DNA from 4 places in the Streptomyces sp. NPDC042336 genome. Region 3 is predicted to be linked to each of the others. Evidence: riboswitches for the same ligand, from Rfam matches in the RefSeq annotation. Region 3 holds a riboswitch; each other region holds the start of a gene.
What was found. Region 3 has a riboswitch for cyclic di-AMP ahead of ACZ6IM_RS24205 (transglycosylase SLT domain-containing protein). Riboswitches for the same ligand answer to the same signal wherever they lie in the genome.
Positions count from the first base shown of each region.

Region 1: it holds a riboswitch for cyclic di-AMP, as region 3 does, so the genes downstream of both, ACZ6IM_RS18910 (C40 family peptidase) here and ACZ6IM_RS24205 (transglycosylase SLT domain-containing protein) in region 3, are expected to answer to the same signal.
Region 2: it holds a riboswitch for cyclic di-AMP, as region 3 does, so the genes downstream of both, ACZ6IM_RS29905 (M23 family metallopeptidase) here and ACZ6IM_RS24205 (transglycosylase SLT domain-containing protein) in region 3, are expected to answer to the same signal.
Region 4: it holds a riboswitch for cyclic di-AMP, as region 3 does, so the genes downstream of both, ACZ6IM_RS07595 (C40 family peptidase) here and ACZ6IM_RS24205 (transglycosylase SLT domain-containing protein) in region 3, are expected to answer to the same signal.

Region 1 covers NZ_JBVJEA010000008.1:56,556-61,510, forward strand. The annotation lists gene ACZ6IM_RS18905 (tellurite resistance/C4-dicarboxylate transporter family protein) at 1-967, opposite strand, end outside; gene ACZ6IM_RS18910 (C40 family peptidase) at 1,028-2,218, opposite strand; cyclic di-AMP (ydaO/yuaA leader) riboswitch at 2,225-2,408, opposite strand; gene pcrA (DNA helicase PcrA) at 2,661-4,955, shown strand, end outside.
Region 2 covers NZ_JBVJEA010000017.1:115,876-120,830, reverse strand. The annotation lists gene ACZ6IM_RS29920 (bifunctional acetate--CoA ligase family protein/GNAT family N-acetyltransferase) at 1-975, opposite strand, end outside; gene ACZ6IM_RS29915 (HPr family phosphocarrier protein) at 1,175-1,456, shown strand; gene ACZ6IM_RS29910 (GntR family transcriptional regulator) at 1,637-2,332, opposite strand; gene ACZ6IM_RS29905 (M23 family metallopeptidase) at 2,462-3,226, opposite strand; cyclic di-AMP (ydaO/yuaA leader) riboswitch at 3,239-3,401, opposite strand; gene ACZ6IM_RS29900 (M16 family metallopeptidase) at 3,593-4,955, opposite strand, start outside.
Region 3 covers NZ_JBVJEA010000011.1:188,651-193,605, reverse strand. The annotation lists gene ACZ6IM_RS24210 (polyprenyl synthetase family protein) at 90-1,100, opposite strand; cyclic di-AMP (ydaO/yuaA leader) riboswitch at 1,838-2,007, shown strand; gene ACZ6IM_RS24205 (transglycosylase SLT domain-containing protein) at 2,012-2,512, shown strand; gene ACZ6IM_RS24200 (HAD family hydrolase) at 2,639-3,448, opposite strand; gene fahA (fumarylacetoacetase) at 3,837-4,955, shown strand, end outside.
Region 4 covers NZ_JBVJEA010000002.1:527,819-532,773, reverse strand. The annotation lists gene ACZ6IM_RS07615 (8-amino-7-oxononanoate synthase) at 28-1,155, shown strand; gene ACZ6IM_RS07610 (DUF397 domain-containing protein) at 1,198-1,440, opposite strand; gene ACZ6IM_RS07605 (helix-turn-helix domain-containing protein) at 1,450-2,310, opposite strand; gene ACZ6IM_RS07600 (ATP-binding protein) at 2,528-3,040, shown strand; gene ACZ6IM_RS07595 (C40 family peptidase) at 3,011-3,484, opposite strand; cyclic di-AMP (ydaO/yuaA leader) riboswitch at 3,488-3,629, opposite strand; gene ACZ6IM_RS07590 (hypothetical protein) at 4,015-4,323, opposite strand; gene ACZ6IM_RS07585 (ATP-dependent Clp protease proteolytic subunit) at 4,331-4,955, opposite strand, start outside.

The sequences.
Region 1 (4,955 bases), on a different contig from region 3:
ACCGCAGCGCCGCCCGGGCCTGGACGACCGCCCCCGCCGCGACCGCCAGCCACCCGGCCACCGCGATCCACTGCAGCGCCCGGCCGGGTGCGTCCAGCCACGGGACGTCGACGACGACGGCCACGGACAGCGTCGCCGCCGCCGTCATGCCGAGCGGGAAGACGGTCGACCAGCGGCGCACGTCGTAGCGGAGGCGGGGCCAGGCGATCTCGGCGGCCAGCAGTACGGCGTACCAGGCGAGGTCGAGCGCGAGCAGGCAGACGGTCACGTCGTGCAGGACGGCCCGGTCGTCGGCGTTCCACAGGTATATGCCGGTCCCGGCCGCCGCGAGCAGCTTGGCTCCGGCGAGGGCGGAGATGGCGAGCGCGCCGCCCGCCACCCAGTGGTCCCCTGAGCCCCGCGCCACCTGCCGCAGATCGAAGCGGAACAGTGCGATCAGGTAGAGCACGATCCCCAGCCAGAACGGCACCAGCGCCGTGTGCGCCAGCCAGGGCGTCGAGGTGGCCGTGGCCAGCGTGGCGGCGAGCACGGCGAGCCCCTCGGTGGCCACGCAGCTCAGGAAGACGGCGCCGGGCATCCGCCGCCCCCAGTGCTGCACCACCAGGTACAGCAGCCACGGCCACAGCAGGGCCGCCAGCACCAGCAGCACCGCCGCCAGGCGCGACCAGCCGAGCAGGGAGAAACGGGTGCCGAGCACGGTCGTCGCGGCGACGGCGGTGAGCGCCCCCGGCGTCCCGGCCCGCTTCACCCACTGCGCCCGGTCGGCCAGCAGCAGGTAGACGAAGTTGGCGGCCAGTATCAGCCATGCGGCGCAGGCCAGGACCAGGGCGATCCGGGACAGGACCTCGCGGCCGGTCAGATGCAGGGCGACCGACACGATGCCGGTCGCCATCACCGCGGCCCCGGCCGCCGGTGGGCGCTGCGCCCACCAGGCGCGCAGCGCTGAGGGATGGGTGGCCGATGACATGCGCCCGATGCTAGGGCCTGCCCGGCGGATCGGATCGCAGGAAAGACGCGCCCTCGCCGATCAGGCCGGGCGCACCACGCTGTAGATGGACGACTCGCCGTCGTAGAAGATCGACTCCTCGCGGACGTACGCGCCCGGCTTGGGTGCGTGGATCATCATGCCGTCGCCGATGTACAGGCCGACGTGGCTGATGTCGTCGTAGAAGAAGACCAGGTCACCGGGTTGTGCCTGGGCGACGGAGACGGTCGTGCCGGCGTTGACCTGGTCGTAGGTGACGCGCGGCAGCGTCACGCCCGCGGCCTTCCAGGCGGCCTGGGTCAGGCCCGAGCAGTCGTAGGAGTCGGGGCCCGTGGCGCCCCACACGTACGGCTTGCCGATCTGGGCGCGGGCGAAGGCGATCGCCTTCTCGGCCTTGGTGCCGTTCGAGGTGCCCGGCGTCGACGAGCCCGTGGAGCCGGTGCCGCCGGAAGTCCCCGAGGACCCGGATCCGGCGCCGCTCTCCTGCTGCCGGGCGGCCTCCTCCTGCCGTTCGCGCTCGGCCGCCTCCTCCGCCTGCTGCTTCGCCAGCTCGGCTGCCTTGCGCTCGGCCTCCTCCTGCTTCTTCTTCTCGATCGCGGCCAGCCGGGCCTTCTCCTTGGCGGTCAGCTCCGAGAGCAGCGCCCGCGCGGTGGCCAGCTTCTTCTGGACGGTCGACTTGGCCGTCTTGAGGTCGTGCTGCGAGTCGGTGAGCGTCTCGAGGCTCTCGGTGGCCTCCCGGCGCTTCTTCATCGTCTCGGACTGCTGGGTGACGTAGTCGTCGACGGCGGTCTTCTGCCGGCCGGTCAGCCGGTTCATCAGCTGGTTCTGGTCGAAGTAGTCCTGCGGCGAGTCCGCGAGCAGCAGCGTCGCGGTCTCCGGGACCGAGGCGCCCGTGCGGTACTGGGCGGAGGCGAAGGAACCCAGCTCCTCGCGCGCGTCGTTGAGCTTCTGGGTGCGCTGGGCGACGTCGTCGAGGAGGGTGTCGACCTTCTTGCGCTGCTTGGTGGTCTTCTCCTTGGCCGCGTTGTACTTCTCGGTCGCCGACCCGGCCTGGCGGTAGAGGTCGTCGACCTTCTTCTCGACCTCTTCGAGGGTCGGCCGGTCGTCCGACGGCGTGGCGCCCGCCGTCTGGGACAGCAGGGCGACGGAGGTGAGTGCCGCGGTGGCGAGGGCCGGGGTCCGTATGCCCGCGACGCGGGAACCGGTGGGACGCGACTTGCGGTGCGACGCCAAGGAGGCGACTCCTTCCAGTGCTCCGCCTACCGGGTTAGCTGTCGGGTTCGGGCGGTGGTTCGGAAGGGTTGCCCTACGGCGGCCCGCCCTCTCGTCTCGTCGAGGGCGGTGCGGCCGATTCACCCCAAGGTCTCGGTGGGTCCCCGGCTCCGGTGCCGTGCGGGCAGGCCGGACTCGGCGGAGGCCGCGCGGCCCGGCGAGGTTCGCCGGAGGGGGTCGAGCGGCCTGCCCCGCACCGTAGCCAACTCGTGTGGCCGCTGTGAAGGTTGGTGGGTGATATGCCCGATACATTTTCGTGACCTTCCGTTCGGGTGCCGCCGGGCCGGTCCCGGGCGTCACTCTTCGTGTTCCGGCCGGTCGCGGGGCGTGCCCGTGGCGGAACGGTGGGCATTTTCCGGGGTGGCACCGGGTTGTCGGTGGGGCGCCCTAGACTCGGAGAGCGATGAGCAGCCTCTTTGACGACAGCTTCCTGGCGAGCCTCCAGACCCCCCGGGGTCACGAGGAGGAACCCCCGCCGCCCGAGGACGATCACGGACCGGAGCAGGTTCCGCACGATCTGTTCGGCGGGAAGTTCGACGCGCCCCCGGACCGGGACACCCACTACCGGGACGGCGCCCCGCGCCCCGCCCTGGACGCCGCCGCCCTCCTGGAGGGGCTGAACGACAACCAGCGCGCCGCGGTCGTCCACTCCGGCTCCCCGCTGCTCATCGTGGCCGGTGCCGGCTCCGGCAAGACCCGTGTGCTCACCCACCGCATCGCCCACCTGCTGGCCGAGCGGAACGTCCACCCCGGGCAGATCCTCGCGATCACCTTCACCAACAAGGCCGCGGGCGAGATGAAGGAGCGCGTGGAGCAGCTCGTCGGCCCGCGCGCCAACGCGATGTGGGTGATGACGTTCCACAGCGCGTGCGTCCGCATCCTGCGCCGCGAGTCGAAGAAGCTCGGCTTCACCTCGTCGTTCTCGATCTACGACGCCGCCGACTCCAAGCGGCTCATGGCGCTGGTCTGCCGCGACCTGGACCTGGACCCGAAGCGCTTCCCGCCGAAGTCGTTCAGCGCGAAGATCAGCAACCTGAAGAACGAGCTGATCGACGAGGAGGACTTCGCCGCCCAGGCCGCCGACGGCTTCGAGAAGACGCTCGCCCAGGCCTACGCCATGTACCAGTCGCGGCTGCGCGAGGCCAACGCCCTCGACTTCGACGACCTGATCATGACCACGGTCAATCTGCTGCGCGCCTTCCCGGACGTCGCCGAGCACTACCGCCGCCGCTTCCGGCACGTCCTGGTCGACGAGTACCAGGACACCAACCACGCCCAGTACGCGCTGGTGCGCGAGCTGGTCGGCGTGGCCTCGGAGCACCCCGTCGACGTGCCGCCGGAGGCCGAGGTCCCGCCCGCCGAGCTGTGCGTGGTGGGCGACGCCGACCAGTCGATCTACGCCTTCCGCGGTGCCACCATCCGCAACATCCTCCAGTTCGAGGAGGACTACCCGGACGCGACGACGATCCTGCTGGAGCAGAACTACCGCTCCACCCAGACCATCCTCAGCGCCGCCAACGCGGTCATCGAGCGCAACGAGTCCCGCCGCCCCAAGAACCTGTGGACCAACCAGGGCAGCGGCGCGCAGATCACCGGGTACGTCGCCGACACAGAGCACGACGAGGCGCAGTTCGTCGCCGACGAGATAGACCGCCTCACCGACGCGGGCGAGGCCAAGGCCGGGGACGTCGCCGTCTTCTACCGGACCAACGCCCAGTCCCGTGTCTTCGAAGAGGTCTTCATCCGCACCGGCCTGCCCTACAAGGTCGTCGGCGGGGTCCGCTTCTACGAGCGCAAGGAGGTCCGGGACGTCCTGGCCTACCTGCGGGTGCTGGCCAACCCGGAGGACTCGGTGCCGCTGCGCCGCATCCTCAACGTCCCCAAGCGCGGCATCGGCGACCGCGCGGAGGCGATGATCGACGCCCTCGCCCAGCGCGAGAAGATCAGCTTCCCGCAGGCGCTGCGGCGCGTGGACGAGGCGTACGGCATGGCCGCGCGCTCCGCGAACGCCGTCAAGCGGTTCAACACGCTCATGGAGGACCTGCGCACCATCGTCGAGTCCGGCGCCGGACCGGCGACCGTCCTGGAGGCGATCCTCGAACGCACCGGATACCTGGCGGAGTTGCAGGCGTCCACCGACCCGCAGGACGAGACCCGCATCGAGAACCTCCAGGAACTCGCGGCCGTCGCCCTGGAGTTCGAGCAGGAGCGGGCCGAGGGCGAGGAGGCCGGGACGCTGGCGGACTTCCTGGAGAAGGTCGCGCTCGTCGCGGACTCCGACCAGATCCCGGACGAGGAGGACGGCGACGGCGTCGTCACCCTCATGACCCTGCACACCGCCAAGGGCCTGGAATTCCCGGTCGTCTTCCTCACCGGCATGGAGGACGGCGTGTTCCCGCACATGCGTGCTCTCGGCCAGGCCAAGGAGCTGGAGGAGGAGCGGCGCCTCGCCTACGTCGGCATCACGCGCGCCCGCGAGCGGCTCTACCTGACCCGGTCGACGCTGCGCAGCGCCTGGGGCCAGCCGTCGTACAACCCGCCCTCCCGGTTCCTGGAGGAGATCCCGGCCCCGCACCTGGAGTGGAAGCGGACCGGGGCGAACGGCCCCGCGCCCTCCGCACCGGTCTCGGGAGTGGCGGCCTCGCTGTCCTCGTCCCGTTCCCGCTCGTCGGCGTCGGGCGCGTCCGGCTTCGCCACC
Region 2 (4,955 bases), on a different contig from region 3:
CTGCCGCACGAGGGCACGCTGGCGCTCGCGTCCGTCGGGACCGCTGTCGGCGTAACCGGCGGAGATCACCACCAGCCCCTGCACGCCGTGCTCGCCGCACTCGGTGACGACGTCGGGAACGTGCTCGGCGGGCACGGTGACGACGGCGAGGTCCACGGGCCCCTCGATGTCGCGCACGGAGCGGCACGCGGGGACGCCGTCGAGTTGCTTCTGGTCCTGAGGGAAGGCCCTGTTCACGGCGTACAGGCGGCCTGTGTACCCCGCGTCCCGGATGTTGTCGAGGATGCTGCGGCCGACCCCTCCCGGGGTGCGTCCGGTGCCGACGACCGCGACCGAGCCGGGCTGCAGCAGCCGCTGGACGGAACGGGCCTCCGCGCGGTGCTCGCGCGCGTACTGCACGGCGAGCGAGCGGTCGGTGGGTTCGAGATCGAACTCCAGGCGGACCACCCCGTCCTCGAAGCTCCGCTTCTGGGTGTACCCGGCGTCCATGAAGACTTTGATCATCTTGTTGTTGGCGGGCAGCACCTCGGCGGCGAAGCGGCGGATGCCCCGCTCGCGGGCGACGGCGGCGATGTGCTCCAGGAGGGCCGAGGCGACGCCCCGCCCCTGGTGGGCGTCCTGGACGAGGAAGGCGACCTCGGCCTCGTCGGCCGGGGAGGTGGCGGGTGTTCCGCCGGCCCCGATCCGGTCGTAGCGTACGGTGGCGATGAACTCGCCGCCGATGGTGGCCGCGAGTCCCACCCGGTCCACAAAGTCGTGGTGCGTGAAGCGGTGGACGTCCTTCGCGGACAGGCGAGGGTACGGCGCGAAGAAGCGGTAGTACTTCGACTCGTCGGACACCTGCTCGTAGAAGCTGACCAGGCGCTCGGCGTCATCAACGGTGATGGGGCGGACGCGCGCGGTGCCGCCGTCGCGCAGCACCACGTCGGCTTCCCAGTGGGCGGGATACTCGTGCCGGTCCGACGAGGTCTGCATGCGCCCCAGAGTACGGCTCGCGTACGACAACGGCGCGGGGCAGTCTGTGGGACACCAGCTCGGACCGAGGCCGCGGTCCGAGCACCGCACGGGACGGCGCACACGGTCGTCCCGGCGTGCTTCACGATGTGGGAAACTGGTCTAGACAACACTGGTCTAGACAACGACAACCCTCTGAACACCTGAAGGGCAGCATCACATGGCTGAGCGCCGCGTCAACGTCGGCTGGGCCGAGGGTCTCCACGCCCGTCCCGCCTCCATCTTCGTCCGAGCCGCCACGGCCACAGGCGTCCCGGTGACGATCGCCAAGGCCGACGGGTCCCCCGTCAACGCGGCCTCCATGCTGGCCGTCCTCGGCCTCGGCGCCCAGGGCGGCGAGGAGATCGTCCTCGCCTCCGACGCCGAGGGCGCGGAGGCCGCTCTGGACCGGCTGGCGAAGCTGGTCGCCGAGGGGCTCGAGGAGCTTCCCGAGACCGTCTGAGCCCCGGCGGACAGCACCATCCGAAAGGCCCGCCGGGACACCGGTCGGGCCTTTCGTTTCTTTTCTTTCAGCCCTTTCGGCTCGCCCGCTCCTTTTCGGCCCGCCCGTCGGTACATCCGTTCACGGGCAGGAGAAAACACACCGGCCGGAATTCCCCGTCCTTTGTATACGGCCTCCGCGTTACCGACGGGGTCCCGCCGTGTTTACGGAATGTTGCGCATTCCTCACACGCTCCGCCGATCCGCCGCCCGAGGCGAAGCGCAGCCGGTGCGCGGACGCCGACCGCTCGATGTGCAGGGTCATGAGCGCCCGCGCGCGGTCGCCGTCGCCCCGGGCCACGGCATCGGTGATCGCGCCGTGCTCCGCCCAGTACTCCACCAGGCCGACCGGTGCTTCCACGACGTACATCCACGCGATCTTGTGGCGGAGCTGGGTCAGCAGCGCTGCCAGGGAGGGGCTGTCCGCCGCCCGGGCGAGGGTCTCGTGGAACCAGCCGCCCAGTGAGCGCAGCTCCTCACCGGTGCCCTGCCTGGCCCGCTCCTGCCCCAGCCGGACCAGGCCGCGCAACACCTTCAGGTGGGCTTCGCTGCGCCGCCGGGCGGCCCGGGAGGCCCCGAGCGGCTCCAGGAGCGTGCGCGTCTCCAGCAGGTCGGCGGCCTCCCGCTCGGTCGGCTCCGCCACGCACGCGCCCGCGTGCCGCCGGGTGACCACGAAGCCCTCGGCCTCCAGCGTGCGCAGCGCCTCGCGGACGGGGACGCGGGAGACGCCGTAGCGGCGGGCGAGGAGTTCCTCGGTGAGCCGGCTCCCGCGGCCGTGTACGCCGGTGACGATGTCGTCCCGGATCGCCGTGCACACCGAATGCGCCGGAATACGCATGAGCGACCTCCCCTTGACCCCCGTGAAACGCCGGTGATTGACGTGCGTTGCCCAACCCCGGGCCAATCAAGCGATATTAAATGCGAAAAGCCCCGGCTCGGGAAGCCGGGGCTTTCGGACGCCTCTGTGTCAGACGTTCACGCCGTGGGAGCGGAGGTAGGCGACGGGGTCCATGTCGGAGCCGTACTCGGGGCTCGTACGGGCCTCGAAGTGCAGGTGCGGCCCGGTGACGTTGCCGGTGGCGCCGGAGAGGCCGATCTGCTGGCCCGGCTCGACCGACTGGCCGACCGAGACGCCGATGGACGACAGGTGCCCGTACTGCGTGTACGTGCCGTCGTGCATCTTGATCACGACTTGATTGCCGTACGCCCCGCCCCAGCCGGCCTCGACGACGGTGCCGACGCCCACGGCGTGCACGGTCGTGCCGCTGGAGGCGTGGAAGTCGATGCCCGTGTGGCTGCCGGAGGACCACAGGGAGCTGCCGGCCTGGTACGCGGTGGAGACGTACGAGGCGGTGATCGGCGCGACGAAGGTGTTGAGGCGCTTGCGCTCCGCCTCCCGCGCGGCACGCTCCTTGGCCTCGCGTGCCTCCTTGGCCGCCTCGGCCGCCCGCTCGCGGGCCGCCTCCCGGGCCGCCTCGCGGGCGGCGGCGTCCGCGGCCGCCTGCCGCTGGGCGAGGGCCTGGGCGTCGATCTCGTCGGCTATGGAGTCACCGATGGTGACGACCGGGGTGAGCCCGCTCTGCTCCACCTCGGGCTCGGCGGCGAGCGCCGGAGCCGCGAGGGTGCCGACGACGCCGGTGGTGGCGAGGGCCGCGACTCCCGCCGCGCGGGCGGTGGTGCGGTGCACCCTGCTGGGACGGCGGTGCTTCCCGGTGGCGCGCGTGAACGCCATGTAGAGGCTTGTCCTTTCCTTCCCTCTCGCCTACCGGGTTAGCTGACGGGTTCGGAGGTGGAAGGTCTCCTACGGACCCCCTCGCTGCGCGCGGGCGTCCGATTCACCCCAGGGACTGCGTTGGGTCCCCGGCTCCCCTGGCTCGCGCCGTACGGGGACTCGGCGATGACTGTCCGGTGCCGCGGGTGCGGCGCACTGCCTGACGAACAGCCCGGAAGACGCTAAACGCGGCTGCGTTCAATCCTCAAACGCAACAGGCTTTTTGTAGCGCACGCCACAGGGCAGACAGGCAACCACTCCCGCAATCCGGACAAACGGCGACCCTGGTGACACTCCGGTCACCAGGGCCACCACACGCGCGTGCCGCTACTCGGCCGCCACCACGGTGACTTCGCCGATGCCGAGGGCCTCGACGGACTCCTTGATCTGCGCAGCGTCGCCGACGAGGACAGTCACGAGGCGGTCCACCGGGAAGGCGTTCACGACCGCCGCGGTGGCCTCCACGGTGCCCGTGGCGGCCAGTTGACGGTAGAGCATGGCCTGGAAGTCGTCGGGCAGGTGCTGCTCGACCTGGTCGGCCAGCGTGCTCGCCACGGCCGCCGCCGTCTCGTACTTCAGCGGCGCCACGCCCACCAGGTTCTGCACGGCCACGTCGCGCTCGGCGTCGGTGAGTCCCTCCGCTGCGAGCCTGCGCAGCACCGTCCACAGGTCCTCCAGGGCGGGACCGGTGTTGGGCGTGTCGACGGACCCGCTGATGGCGAGCATCGCGGCGCCCGTGCCGTCCGGCGCGGACCGCAGGACCTGGCCGAACGCCCGTACGCCGTAGGTGTAGCCCTTCTCCTCGCGCAGGACGCGGTCCAGGCGCGAGGTGAGGGTGCCGCCGAGGCAGTAGGTGCCGAGCACCTGCGCGGGCCACACGCGGTCGTGCCGGTCGGCGCCGGTGCGGCCGATCAGCAGCTGCGTCTGGACGGCGCCGGGACGGTCGACGATGACGACACGGCCCCGGTCGTCGGCGGTCACCGGAGGCACGGGACGCGGCTCGCCGGCCGAACCGGTCCACGCGCCCAGGGTGTCGCCGAGCAGCGCGTCCAGGTCGATGCCGGTGAGGTCGCCGACTACCACCGCGGTGGCCGTGGCGGGGCGGACGTGCCGCTCGTAGAAGGCGCGGACGGCCGCCGAGTCGATGGCAGCGACCGTCTCCTCGGTGCCCTGGCGCGGGCGCGACATGCGGGAGTCGGCCGGGAACAACTCCTTGGAGAGTTCCTTCGCGGCGCGCCGGGAGGGGTTGGCCAGCTCGTGCGGGATCTCGTCGAGCCGGTTGCGCACCAGCCGTTCGACCTCGCCGTCCGCGAACGCGGGCGCCCTGAGGGCGTCGGCGAGCAGGCCGAGGGCCTTGGCGAGGCGCGAGGCGGGCACCTCGAGGCTCAGCCGGACGCCGGGGTGGTCGGCGTGCGCGTCCAGGGTGGCGCCGCAGCGCTCCAGCTCGGCGGCGAACTCCTCGGCGGAGTGCTTGTCGGTGCCCTCGGAGAATGCGCGCGCCATGATGGTGGCGACGCCGTCGAGACCGGCGGGCTCGGCGTCCAGGGGGGCGTCGAGGAGCACCTCGACGGCGACGACCTGCTGGCCGGGGCGGTGGCAGCGCAGCACGGTGAGGCCGTTGCCGAGGCTGCCGCGCTCGGGGGCGGGGAACGCCCACGGCTTGGGCTCGCCGGCCTGCGGCTGGGCGTGG
Region 3 (4,955 bases):
GGGCGACACACCCGACGACCGACCGGACGACGGACCGACCGGACGACGGACGACACGCGACGGCCGGCGCACGCCGGGCCGCCGGGCGGTCAGCCGGCCCGGTGGACCACCGCGTCGCACAGCTCGATCAGCGCGGCCTTGGCGTCGCACTCCCGCAGCGGAGCCAGCGCGGCCCGGGCGTCCTTGGCGTACCGGACGGTGTCCCGGCGGGCCTGCTCCAGCGCGGGGTGGGCGCGCAGCAGGCGCAGCGCCTCGGCGTGCCGCGCGTCGTCGCTCAGGTCGGAGTCGAGCAGCTCGCACAGCGCGATGTCCTCGGCGAGCCCCAGCCGGGCCGCCCGCTCGCGCAGCCGCAGTACCGGCAGCGTGGGAATGCCCTCGCGCAGGTCCGTGCCGGGCGTCTTGCCGGACTCGTCGGAGTCGGAGGCGATGTCCAGGACGTCGTCCGCGAGCTGGAAGGCGACGCCGAGCCGCTCGCCGTACTGGGTCAGCACGTCCACCACCGTCTCGTCGGCGCCGGACATCATCGCGCCGAACCGGCAGGAGACCGCCACCAGCGAGCCCGTCTTGCCGCCCAGTACGTCCAGGTAGTGGTCGACCGGGTCGCGGCCGTCCTGCGGGCCGGCCGTCTCCAGGATCTGACCGGTGACCAGCCGCTCGAACGCGAGGGCCTGGACGCGGACCGCCTCGGGGCCGAGGTCGGCGAGGATCTGCGAGGCGCGGGCGAACAGGAAGTCGCCGGTGAGGACCGCGACCGAGTTGCCCCAGCGGGTGTTCGCGCTGGGCACCCCGCGGCGCACGGCGGCCTCGTCCATCACGTCGTCGTGGTACAGCGTGGCGAGGTGGGTCAGCTCCACGACCACGGCCGAGGGCACGATCCCGGGGGCGTAGGGGTCGCCGAACTGGGCCGAGAGCATCACCAGCAGCGGCCGGAACCGTTTCCCGCCGGCCCGCACCAGGTGCTGGGCGGCCTCCGTGATGAACGGCACCTCGCTTTTGGTTGCCTCAAGCAACCCTTCCTCGACAGCAACCAATCCGGCCTGGACATCGGCTTCCAGAGCCTGGTCCCGCACGCTCAGCCCGAACGGCCCGACGACGGTCACGAGGGGTCTCCTGTCTGCTGGTGTCTACTGGCGATTACCTGGTTTGTCGATAGGTCGCTGCCACCACTCAAGTCAGCGTATCCGGTCACCTTTCGATCACCGCTAGCGCCCACCGTTACAGGCTGGTCGGTATCGGATCATGAACGGTATGTTTTTGATCAGGTGATATGAGCAGATTTTGATTGATAGCGCCAGAGGGATGAGCCGGACCGGGAGCGCGAACGAGCCGGAAGCCGCCACCGAAGATCCCACCACCCCTCCCAACGGCCCGCACTTCGAGAACGTCACCCGATCGACCCACGCGCCCGAGGCGGTCCGCACCGGTCCACACGCACTCGCGCCGGTCCGCGCCCACCCTCCCGGCAGGCGCGAAAGGCACCTCCGCGGCCACCCACTCCCCACCCCGCTTCCCTCCACCCGCGACTCGACACCCGAAGCCGTCGCCACCCGTGGCCGGTTGACGCATGGTTGAGATGAATGCCCGTTTTGCCATGCTTGTTGAGGCCAGTGAGTTGGCTCACTCCGAACCGCCCACAGGCAACCCCTTCCGAACCTGTGCCCTCCCTTTGCCCCGCAAGCCAGTTGAGGCTTGGCAACAGCAAAGGATCAAGAGCCTCAAATGCCTCAGACCAAGGTCAACAGGCACGTGGGGTGATTCCTGCACTTGTTCCGAACATGTGCTCTCGCATACGTTCCCGGCCTGTCGGGTGGACGCCGAATCCTGCCACCGCCCGTCGCACAGTCATCCACCCAACAAACTCGCAGGCAGGAGCGGGGGACCCAAGGTAAGTCGCCGCACCGGTCACCACCGGAGCGGCTAGGGGTGAAGCCGTACCCGTCAGGGCACGGCCGGGCACCTCCCCGCCCGAACCCGACAGCTCACCTCGTAGGCGTAAGGAGAGGGACACTGCATGTCTGCCAACGGTCAGAACCGTCACGCCCGCACCAGCCGCCTCGCCCGCAAGCTCGCCGTGGCCGGCACCGGTGCCGCGGTGCTCGCGCTGCCGCTCATCGGCGCCGCCACCGCCTCCGCGGCCACCCCGGCCACCCCGGCCGCCGCCACGACCGCCACCACGGCGGCCACGACGTACCCGGACAACCTCGACGGCTGGATCCGTGAGTCGCTCGACATCATGGCCCAGCACGGCATCCCCGGGACCTACGAGGGCATTCACCGCAACATCATGCGGGAGTCCTCCGGCAACCCGCTCGCCATCAACAACTGGGACATCAACGCCGTCAACGGCACCCCGTCCAAGGGCCTGCTCCAGGTGATCGACCCGACCTTCCAGGCGTACCACGTGCCCGGCACCTCATGGGACCCGTACGACCCGGTCGCCAACATCACCGCCGCCTGCAACTACGCGGCCGACCGCTACGGCTCGATGGACAACGTCTTCAGCGCGTACTGAGCCGTACCCGCGTGGTGGCGCACCCACCGGTGACGCGGCCATGGTGACGCAGCCCTCGGTGGCGCGCTGAGCGGTGGCGCAGCCCTCGGTGGCGCACCGAGCGGTGGCGCGCTGAGCGGTGGCGCGTCACGAAGTACCGAAGATCCGCTCGAGGACGACGGCCACGCCGTCGTCCTCGTTCGTCGTGGTGACCTCGTCGGCCACCGCCTTGAGTTCGGGGTGGGCGCCGGCCATGGCGACGCCGTGGGCCGCCCAGTGGAACATCGGGATGTCGTTGGGCATGTCCCCGAAGGCGATCGTCCGCCGCCGCTCCAGGCCGAGGTGCTCGGCGGCCAGCGCCAGGCCGGTCGCCTTGGTGATGCCGCACGGCTGCAGCTCCACCGTGCCGGGCCCCGACATGGTGACCGTCGCGAGGGAACCGACCACCGCGCGCGCCGTCGCCGCCAGTTCGTCGTCGGTCAGCTCGGGGTGGCGCAGCAGCACCTTGCTGATCGGCCTGGACCACAGCTGCTCACGCCGCCCGACGCGCACCGCGGGCAGCGTCGGGTGGGGCATCAGGTAGCCCGGCTCGATGAGCGTCAGCCCGTCGACGCCGTCCTGGTCGACGGCGGCATGCACCTGACCCACCTCGGCCTCGATCTTGCCGAGCGCGGTCTCGGCCAGCTCCCGGTCCAGGGTGACCGACCAGAGCATCCGGTGCGCCCCGGCGTCGTACACCTGCGCGCCCTGCCCGCACACCGCGAGTCCCGTGCAGCCGAGCCGGTCGAGCAGGGGGCGCACCCGGGGCGCCGGCCGCCCCGTCACCACCAGGTGCCGGGCACCCGCCCCGGCGACCCGCGCCAGCGCGGCCAGCGACCGGTCGGAGACGGTGTCGCCGCCTCGGAGCAGCGTGCCGTCCAGGTCGGTGGCGACGAGTGAATATGCGGTGCGGTCCATGATCAGAGAATACGGACACCGCACCCGTCCGACTCACCCGTGACCGCTTCCGAACGAGGGCGTAGCGAGTGCGTTCGGACCGGAACGAGGATGCACGAGGGCGTCCGTTCGTGCCCGAAACCTGACACATCATCGGCTAAAGCCGCTTCAGGGCCTCTGCACCGGTTGGCGACGACATGGCCCGGCGCCCGTCTTCCGGGCGGTCCCGGAGGTGCCTTCCGTCTGTTCAGGGGAAGGTGACCGGGGGCCGCTCGAACGGCGGACGCAGACGTGTGCCGCCACCTTCCGCCGCACTGCCCAAGACCGGCATGTCAGCCGTAACGTGTGGCCCGACCAGCACAGCGCAGACACGGCGCACATGGCGAGCACGAAAGCGAGGCAGCACCCGATGCCCCCCTTCGATGTCCCCGAGGGCGACCCCTTCGGCCCGCACAACCTTCCGTACGGCGTGTTCTCGATCCCCGGCTCGCGCGAGCGGACGGTGGGCGTCCGGCTCGGCGACCACGTCCTCGACGCGGGCGCGGCGGCCCACGCGCTGGGATCGCCGTACGCGTCCCTGCTCGCCCGGCCCACCCTCAACCCGCTGCTGGCGGCCGGGCGCACGGCGTGGTCGGACGTGCGGCGGGCGCTGACGGCGTGGGTGACCGTCCCCTCCCACCGCGAGGTCCTGGAGCCGCTCTTCCATCCGCTGGCGTCGGTGACCCTGCACCTGCCCTTCGAGGTCGCCGACTACGTCGACTTCTACGCCTCCGAGAACCACGCCCGCAACGTCGGCCGGATCTTCCGCCCCGACGCCGCCGACTCCCTCACCCCGAACTGGAAGCACCTGCCGATCGGCTACCACGGCCGCTCCGGCACGGTCGTCGTGTCCGGCACGGACGTCGTACGCCCCTCCGGGCAGCGCAAGGCGCCGGCCGACGCCGCTCCCGTCTTCGGCCCGTCCGTCCGCCTCGACATCGAGGCCGAGGTCGGCTTCGTGGTGGGCGTGCCCTCCGAGCCGGGCACTCCGGTGGCGCTCGGCGACTTCCGCGGGCACGTCTTCGGGCTCTGCCTGCTCAACGACTGGTCCGCGCGGGACGTCCAGGCCTGGGAGTACGTGCCCCTCGGCCCGTTCCTCGGCAAGTCCTTCGCCACGTCGGTCTCGGCGTGGATCACGCCGCTGGACGCCCTGGACGAGGCCCGGGTGGCGCCGCCCGAGCGCACCCACGAGCTGCTGCCCTACCTGGACGACACGCACGACGACCAGGACGGCCCCGGCGGCTACGACCTGCGGATCTCCGTCGCCGTCAACGGCCACGTCGTCTCCGAGCCGCCGTTCTCCACCATGTACTGGACGGCCGCCCAGCAGCTGGCCCACATGACGGTCAACGGCGCCTCGCTGCGCACCGGCGACCTCTACGGCTCGGGCACGGTGAGCGGGCCGGCCGAGCGGGAGCGGGGGTCGCTGCTCGAACTGACCTGGAACGGCCGCGACCCGCTGGAACTCCCCGACGGCAAGCGGACGTTC
Region 4 (4,955 bases), on a different contig from region 3:
GCCTACAAAACCCCGGAGGACCGCCCCATGGCGTTCGGCTGGATCGAGGAGCAGGACCGGGCGCGCCGCGAGGCCGGCCTCGTACGGGTGCTGCGCCCCCGTCCGGCGGCGTCGGAGCTGCTGGACCTGGCGAGCAACGACTACCTGGGACTGGCCCGGCACCCGGCGGTCGTCGAAGGGGCGGTCGCGGCCGCCCGGACCTGGGGCGGCGGCGCGACCGGCTCCCGGCTGGTGACCGGCACGACCACGCTGCACGCCGAACTCGAGCGCGAACTGGCCGAGTTCTGCGGATTCGAGGCCGCGCTCGTCTTCTCCTCCGGCTACGCGGCCAACCTCGCCGCGGTCACCGCGCTGGCCCCGCACGGCAGCCTCGTCGTCTCCGACGCGGGCAACCACGCCTCTCTGATCGACGGTTGCCGGCTCGCTCGCGGCACCACCCAGGTCGTGGGGCACGCCGATCCGGACGCCGTGCGCAAGGCACTGGCGACGCACGACGGACCCGCCGTGGCCGTCTCCGACACGGTCTTCTCGGTCGACGGCGACGCCGCGCCGCTGGCCGCACTCGCCGACGCGTGCCGGGCGCACGGGGCCGGACTGGTCGTCGACGACGCCCACGGTCTCGGCGTCCTCGGCGAGGGCGGCCGGGGCGCCCCGCAGGGCGCGGGCCTGGCGGGACGGGACGACGTCGTCGTGACCGTCACGCTGTCCAAGTCGCTCGGTGCCCAGGGAGGCGCCGTGCTGGGCCCCGCCCGGGTGATCGACCACCTGGTCAACGCGGCCCGTACGTTCATCTTCGACACGGGACTCGCCCCCGCCGCGGCGGGGGCGGCCCTGGCGGCGCTCAGGCTGCTCGGCCGTGAGCCGGAGCGTGCCGCGCGGGCCCGCGCCGTCGCGGCCGAACTGCACGCGCGCCTGACCGCCGCGGGTCTGGACGCGGTACGTCCGGACGCCGCGGTCGTCTCGGTGCGCGCATCCTCCCCGGAGGGGGCCGTGCGGTGGGCGGCCGACTGCCGGGCGGCCGGCCTGTCCGTGGGCTGCTTCCGCCCTCCTTCGGTGCCCGACGGCATCTCACGGCTCAGGCTGACCGCACGTGGGGACCTCTCCGGGGAACAGATCGAACGCGCTGTACGGGTGATCGGCGACACGCGGCCATGAGTCGGCGGGACACGGCCGTGCGCCGTCCGCAGTCCGGCGGGGTCAGTCGCGGTGGACGCCGGCGGTGAACGCCGTCCAGCTCCCGGGGGAGAAGAGCAGGGCGGGTCCGGCCGGGTTCTTGGAGTCGCGCACGGCGAGCAGCCCGGCCCAGGGACCGGCCGACGGACGGGCCGTCTCCACACAGTTGTTCGCGCCGGTGCTGTAACTGCTGCGCAGCCACCGCACACCGGTCATATCGGTGCTGACAGGGATGTTCCGGGGACGTTCGGACAGGGAGCCTGACATGGTGCCTCCTTACGCGCCTGCCGCGGTCGCGGCGATGAAGTCCAACGAGTCCTCGGGCGAAAGGGCATGGATCAGAAGGGCGTTGAAGGCCTCGGTATAGGCCTCTAGGTCTTCTTTCCGTTCGAGGTGCAAGCTACTCGTCAAGTGGTCGAGAACAACCACGTCCAGATCAGAAGTGCTCGAAAAGGAGAAGATTACGAAAGGGCCGGTGACACCGATGTGCGCCCCGGCGGCAAACGGCAGGACCTGGAGGCGGACGTGCGGGAGCCGCGCGGCCTCGACCAGCCGGGCCAGTTGACGGGCCATCACCCCCGGACCGCCCACCTCCCGGCGCAGCACGGCCTCGTCCAGGACCGCGCTCAGCTCCAGGGGCGGCTCGCCGCGCAGCACGTCCTGGCGGGCCAGCCGGACCTCCACCAGCGTGTCCAGCCGTTCCGCCGGCATGCCGTCCACCGCGGCCCGCGTCACCGCGCGGGCGTACTCCGGTGTCTGGAGCAGGCCGGGCACCACCGTGGTCTCCAGTGTGCGCATCGCGCTGGCCTGCGACTCCAGGCTGATGAAGTCGCGGTAGGTCGGTGGCAGCACCCCGCGGTACGCGTGCCACCAGTGGTGGCGTCCCCCCGCGTCCTCGGAGCGCGCCAGCATCACCAGCAGTCCCCGCAGCTGCTCGTCGTCCACGCCGTAGACGTCCAGCAGTAACCGCACGTCGGCCGGTTTCACCCCGCTCGTCCCCGTCTCGATCCGGCTGACCTTCGACTGGTGCCAGCCCACGAGCCGGGCCGCCTCGCCGCTGGTGATGCCCGCCGACGTGCGCAGGGCGCGCAGTTCCGCGCCCAGCTTGCGGCGGCGCACCACGGGACCGTGCTGCATGGGCCAACTCCCTTACTCCTTGTGCGCCGCCCGAATACGCTCTGCCGTCGCAGAGTTCACCGCTTCGAGCGACAGATATATGCATATCTTGGTGGATCGCCGCCCTTCACGGGTCCGGTGATGGCAGTCTGGCGACGAAGCACCAGTCCGGGACCGTACTCGAACCATCCCGCTCCGTGTCGGGCCTGCGGTCCCGTGAGAAAGGGACGACATCGCCATGGCAGACCATCTGGAAGCATCCGTCACTCTGCCGAGCGATCCCGCCTCGGTGGCCGCCGCGCGGACCTATGCGGTCGGCACCCTGGCGGAATGGGGGCTGCCGGGAGATGCCGACCTGGCCGAGACCGTGCGGCTCATCGTCTCCGAACTGGCGACCAACGCGGTCCAGCACACGTTCGGGCAGTCGCCCACCTTCACGGTGGACCTCGTTCTCGATCGCGACGAGCGGCTGCGTCTGGGTGTCACCGACAGCCATCCGCGCTTCCCCAAGCGGCTGCCCGCCGCCGTCCAGCAGGACAACGGGCGGGGCATGGTGATCATTCGCTGGCTGACCGCCGAGTGCGGCGGCAGGCTGAGGGTCCGGCCCACGCGCGAGGGCGGCAAGACCGTCTCCATCGAACTGCCCTGGACGCCCCCCGGCGGGCCGGCGGCACCCGCGGGAGTGACGGCGGGGCAGAACGCCGTCACTCCCGCGGGCGGGCTACTTGACCCGGCCGTACCAGACGCTTGAGGTCCAGATCTTCTGCAGCCGCACCACGTCCCCGGTCTTCGGAGCGTGCCAGAGCCTGCCCTTCCCGGCGTAGATGCCTACGTGGTAGACGCTCCGGCCGGAGTGGAAGAACACGAGGTCGCCGACCTTGCGGCTGTGGGCCGAGATGTGGCGGGTCTTGTTGTACTGCTGCGCCGCGGTGCGCGGGAGCTTCTTGCCGGCCTTCTTGAACGAGTACAGCGTCAGGCCGGAACAGTCGAACCGGTGGGGGCCGGTGGCGCCCCAGCGGTACGGGGATCCTTTCTTGGAAGCCGCGATGGTGAGGGCTTTCGTCGCATGGCTCGCCGCGGCCGCCTCGGAGGCGACACCGGGGACCACGACGGAGCCGCCCACGGCGGCGAGGGTGAGGGCCGAGGCCGTACCGGCACGAGCCATCAGGGACGGGACACGATTGAGCGCGGACATGCGCAACCCTTCGTCAGCCGCCTGTGAAGGATGACCTGTCGGATTCGGGCTGGCGAAGTTGCCCGGCCGCAGCGTGCGGCTTCACCCCAAGGACCGCTCGGTTTGGCACCTCTCACGGAGGCGGCCGTCCCGGCGACCCGTCGTGCTCGGGTCCTCCACTCCTGCCGATCCACTTCCTGTCGACCTGGCGTCCGGACGGCGGCAGGACTCGGCGTCCGCCCGGACCGCCCCGCCGCTGCGGCGGGGGCTTGTCGTCAGTCACGGATCTTGTCCCGCCCACGGGGAAAATCCCAACGGAACGCGTCCTTTGTGTTGTTACGTCCCACTCGCCCGTTCGGGTCGCCACCCCGTGTTCGAAGTGCCGCCGAGCGCGGTGACGGGCCCGGGACCAGCGGCGGAGCGGGAGTTCGCACCCGCGGGGCGCGGGGCGCCGCAACTTCGACCGGTCACGAAACGGAGGTGTCCCTACGCCGAAAGGGGGTACGCCGTTTGGTCCGTTTCGGCCAGGCGTCGGGCCGGCCCCGACCCCCTCAACTCCCGGAGTGCGGCGGAAGGCCGACCCGCGCGGTCCGGCGCTCGCCGTCCAGCACCCGCAGCGCCCGGGCCAGGGTCGCGGCGTGCAGCTCCGTCTCGCCGCGCCGGTGCATCAGCGCCAGCGCGTCACGCAGCGCCGCCGCCTTGCCGACCAGCGCCTGGGCGGCCCGCAGGCCGCCGTAGGTGTCGCCGACGCGCCCGGGGTTGATGCGCCCGAGCAGGTCGACGACGTCCAGATAGCGGTCGATGACCTCGGCCTCGGCGCGGGTCAGGGCGGGCAGCGGGGGCAACTCGGGTGGCAGCACGGGCGGATCACCTCGCGCCGGGCGAGGCGGGCGGGGTCCTGCGGCCGGGCACGATCCGGTCCACCAGGCCGTACTCCAGCGCCTGCCGGGCGTCGAGGACCGTCTCCCGCTCGATGTCCGCGTGCACCTGCTCGCGACCGCGGCCCGTGTGCCGTACGAGGATCTCCTCCAGGAGGGCGCGGACGCGGACCAGTTCGCCGGCGTGGACGGCCAGGTCGCTCGCCTGCCCCTCCACCGGTTCGGTGAGCGCCGGCTGGTGGATCACCACCCGGGCGCCCGGCAGGACCGCGCGCTTGCCGGGGGTGCCCGCCGCGAGCAGCACCGCGGCGGACGAACCGGCCTGCCCGAGGCAGGTCGTCGCCACGTCGCAGGCGACGTAGCGCATCGTGTCGTAGATCGCCGTCATGGCGGTGAAGGAGCCGCCGGGCGAGTTGACGTAGAGCTCGATGTCCCGGTCCGGTGCCTGGTGCTCCAGGTACATGAACTGTGCCGTCACGTCGTTCGCGGAGGTCTCGTCGATCGGTGTCCCGAGGAAGACGATCCGCTCCTGGAGCAGCTTGGAGTACGGGTCCGACGTCCGGGCCCCGGAACTCGTGCGTTCGGTGAACTCGGGCAGGACACGGCGGGCGGAC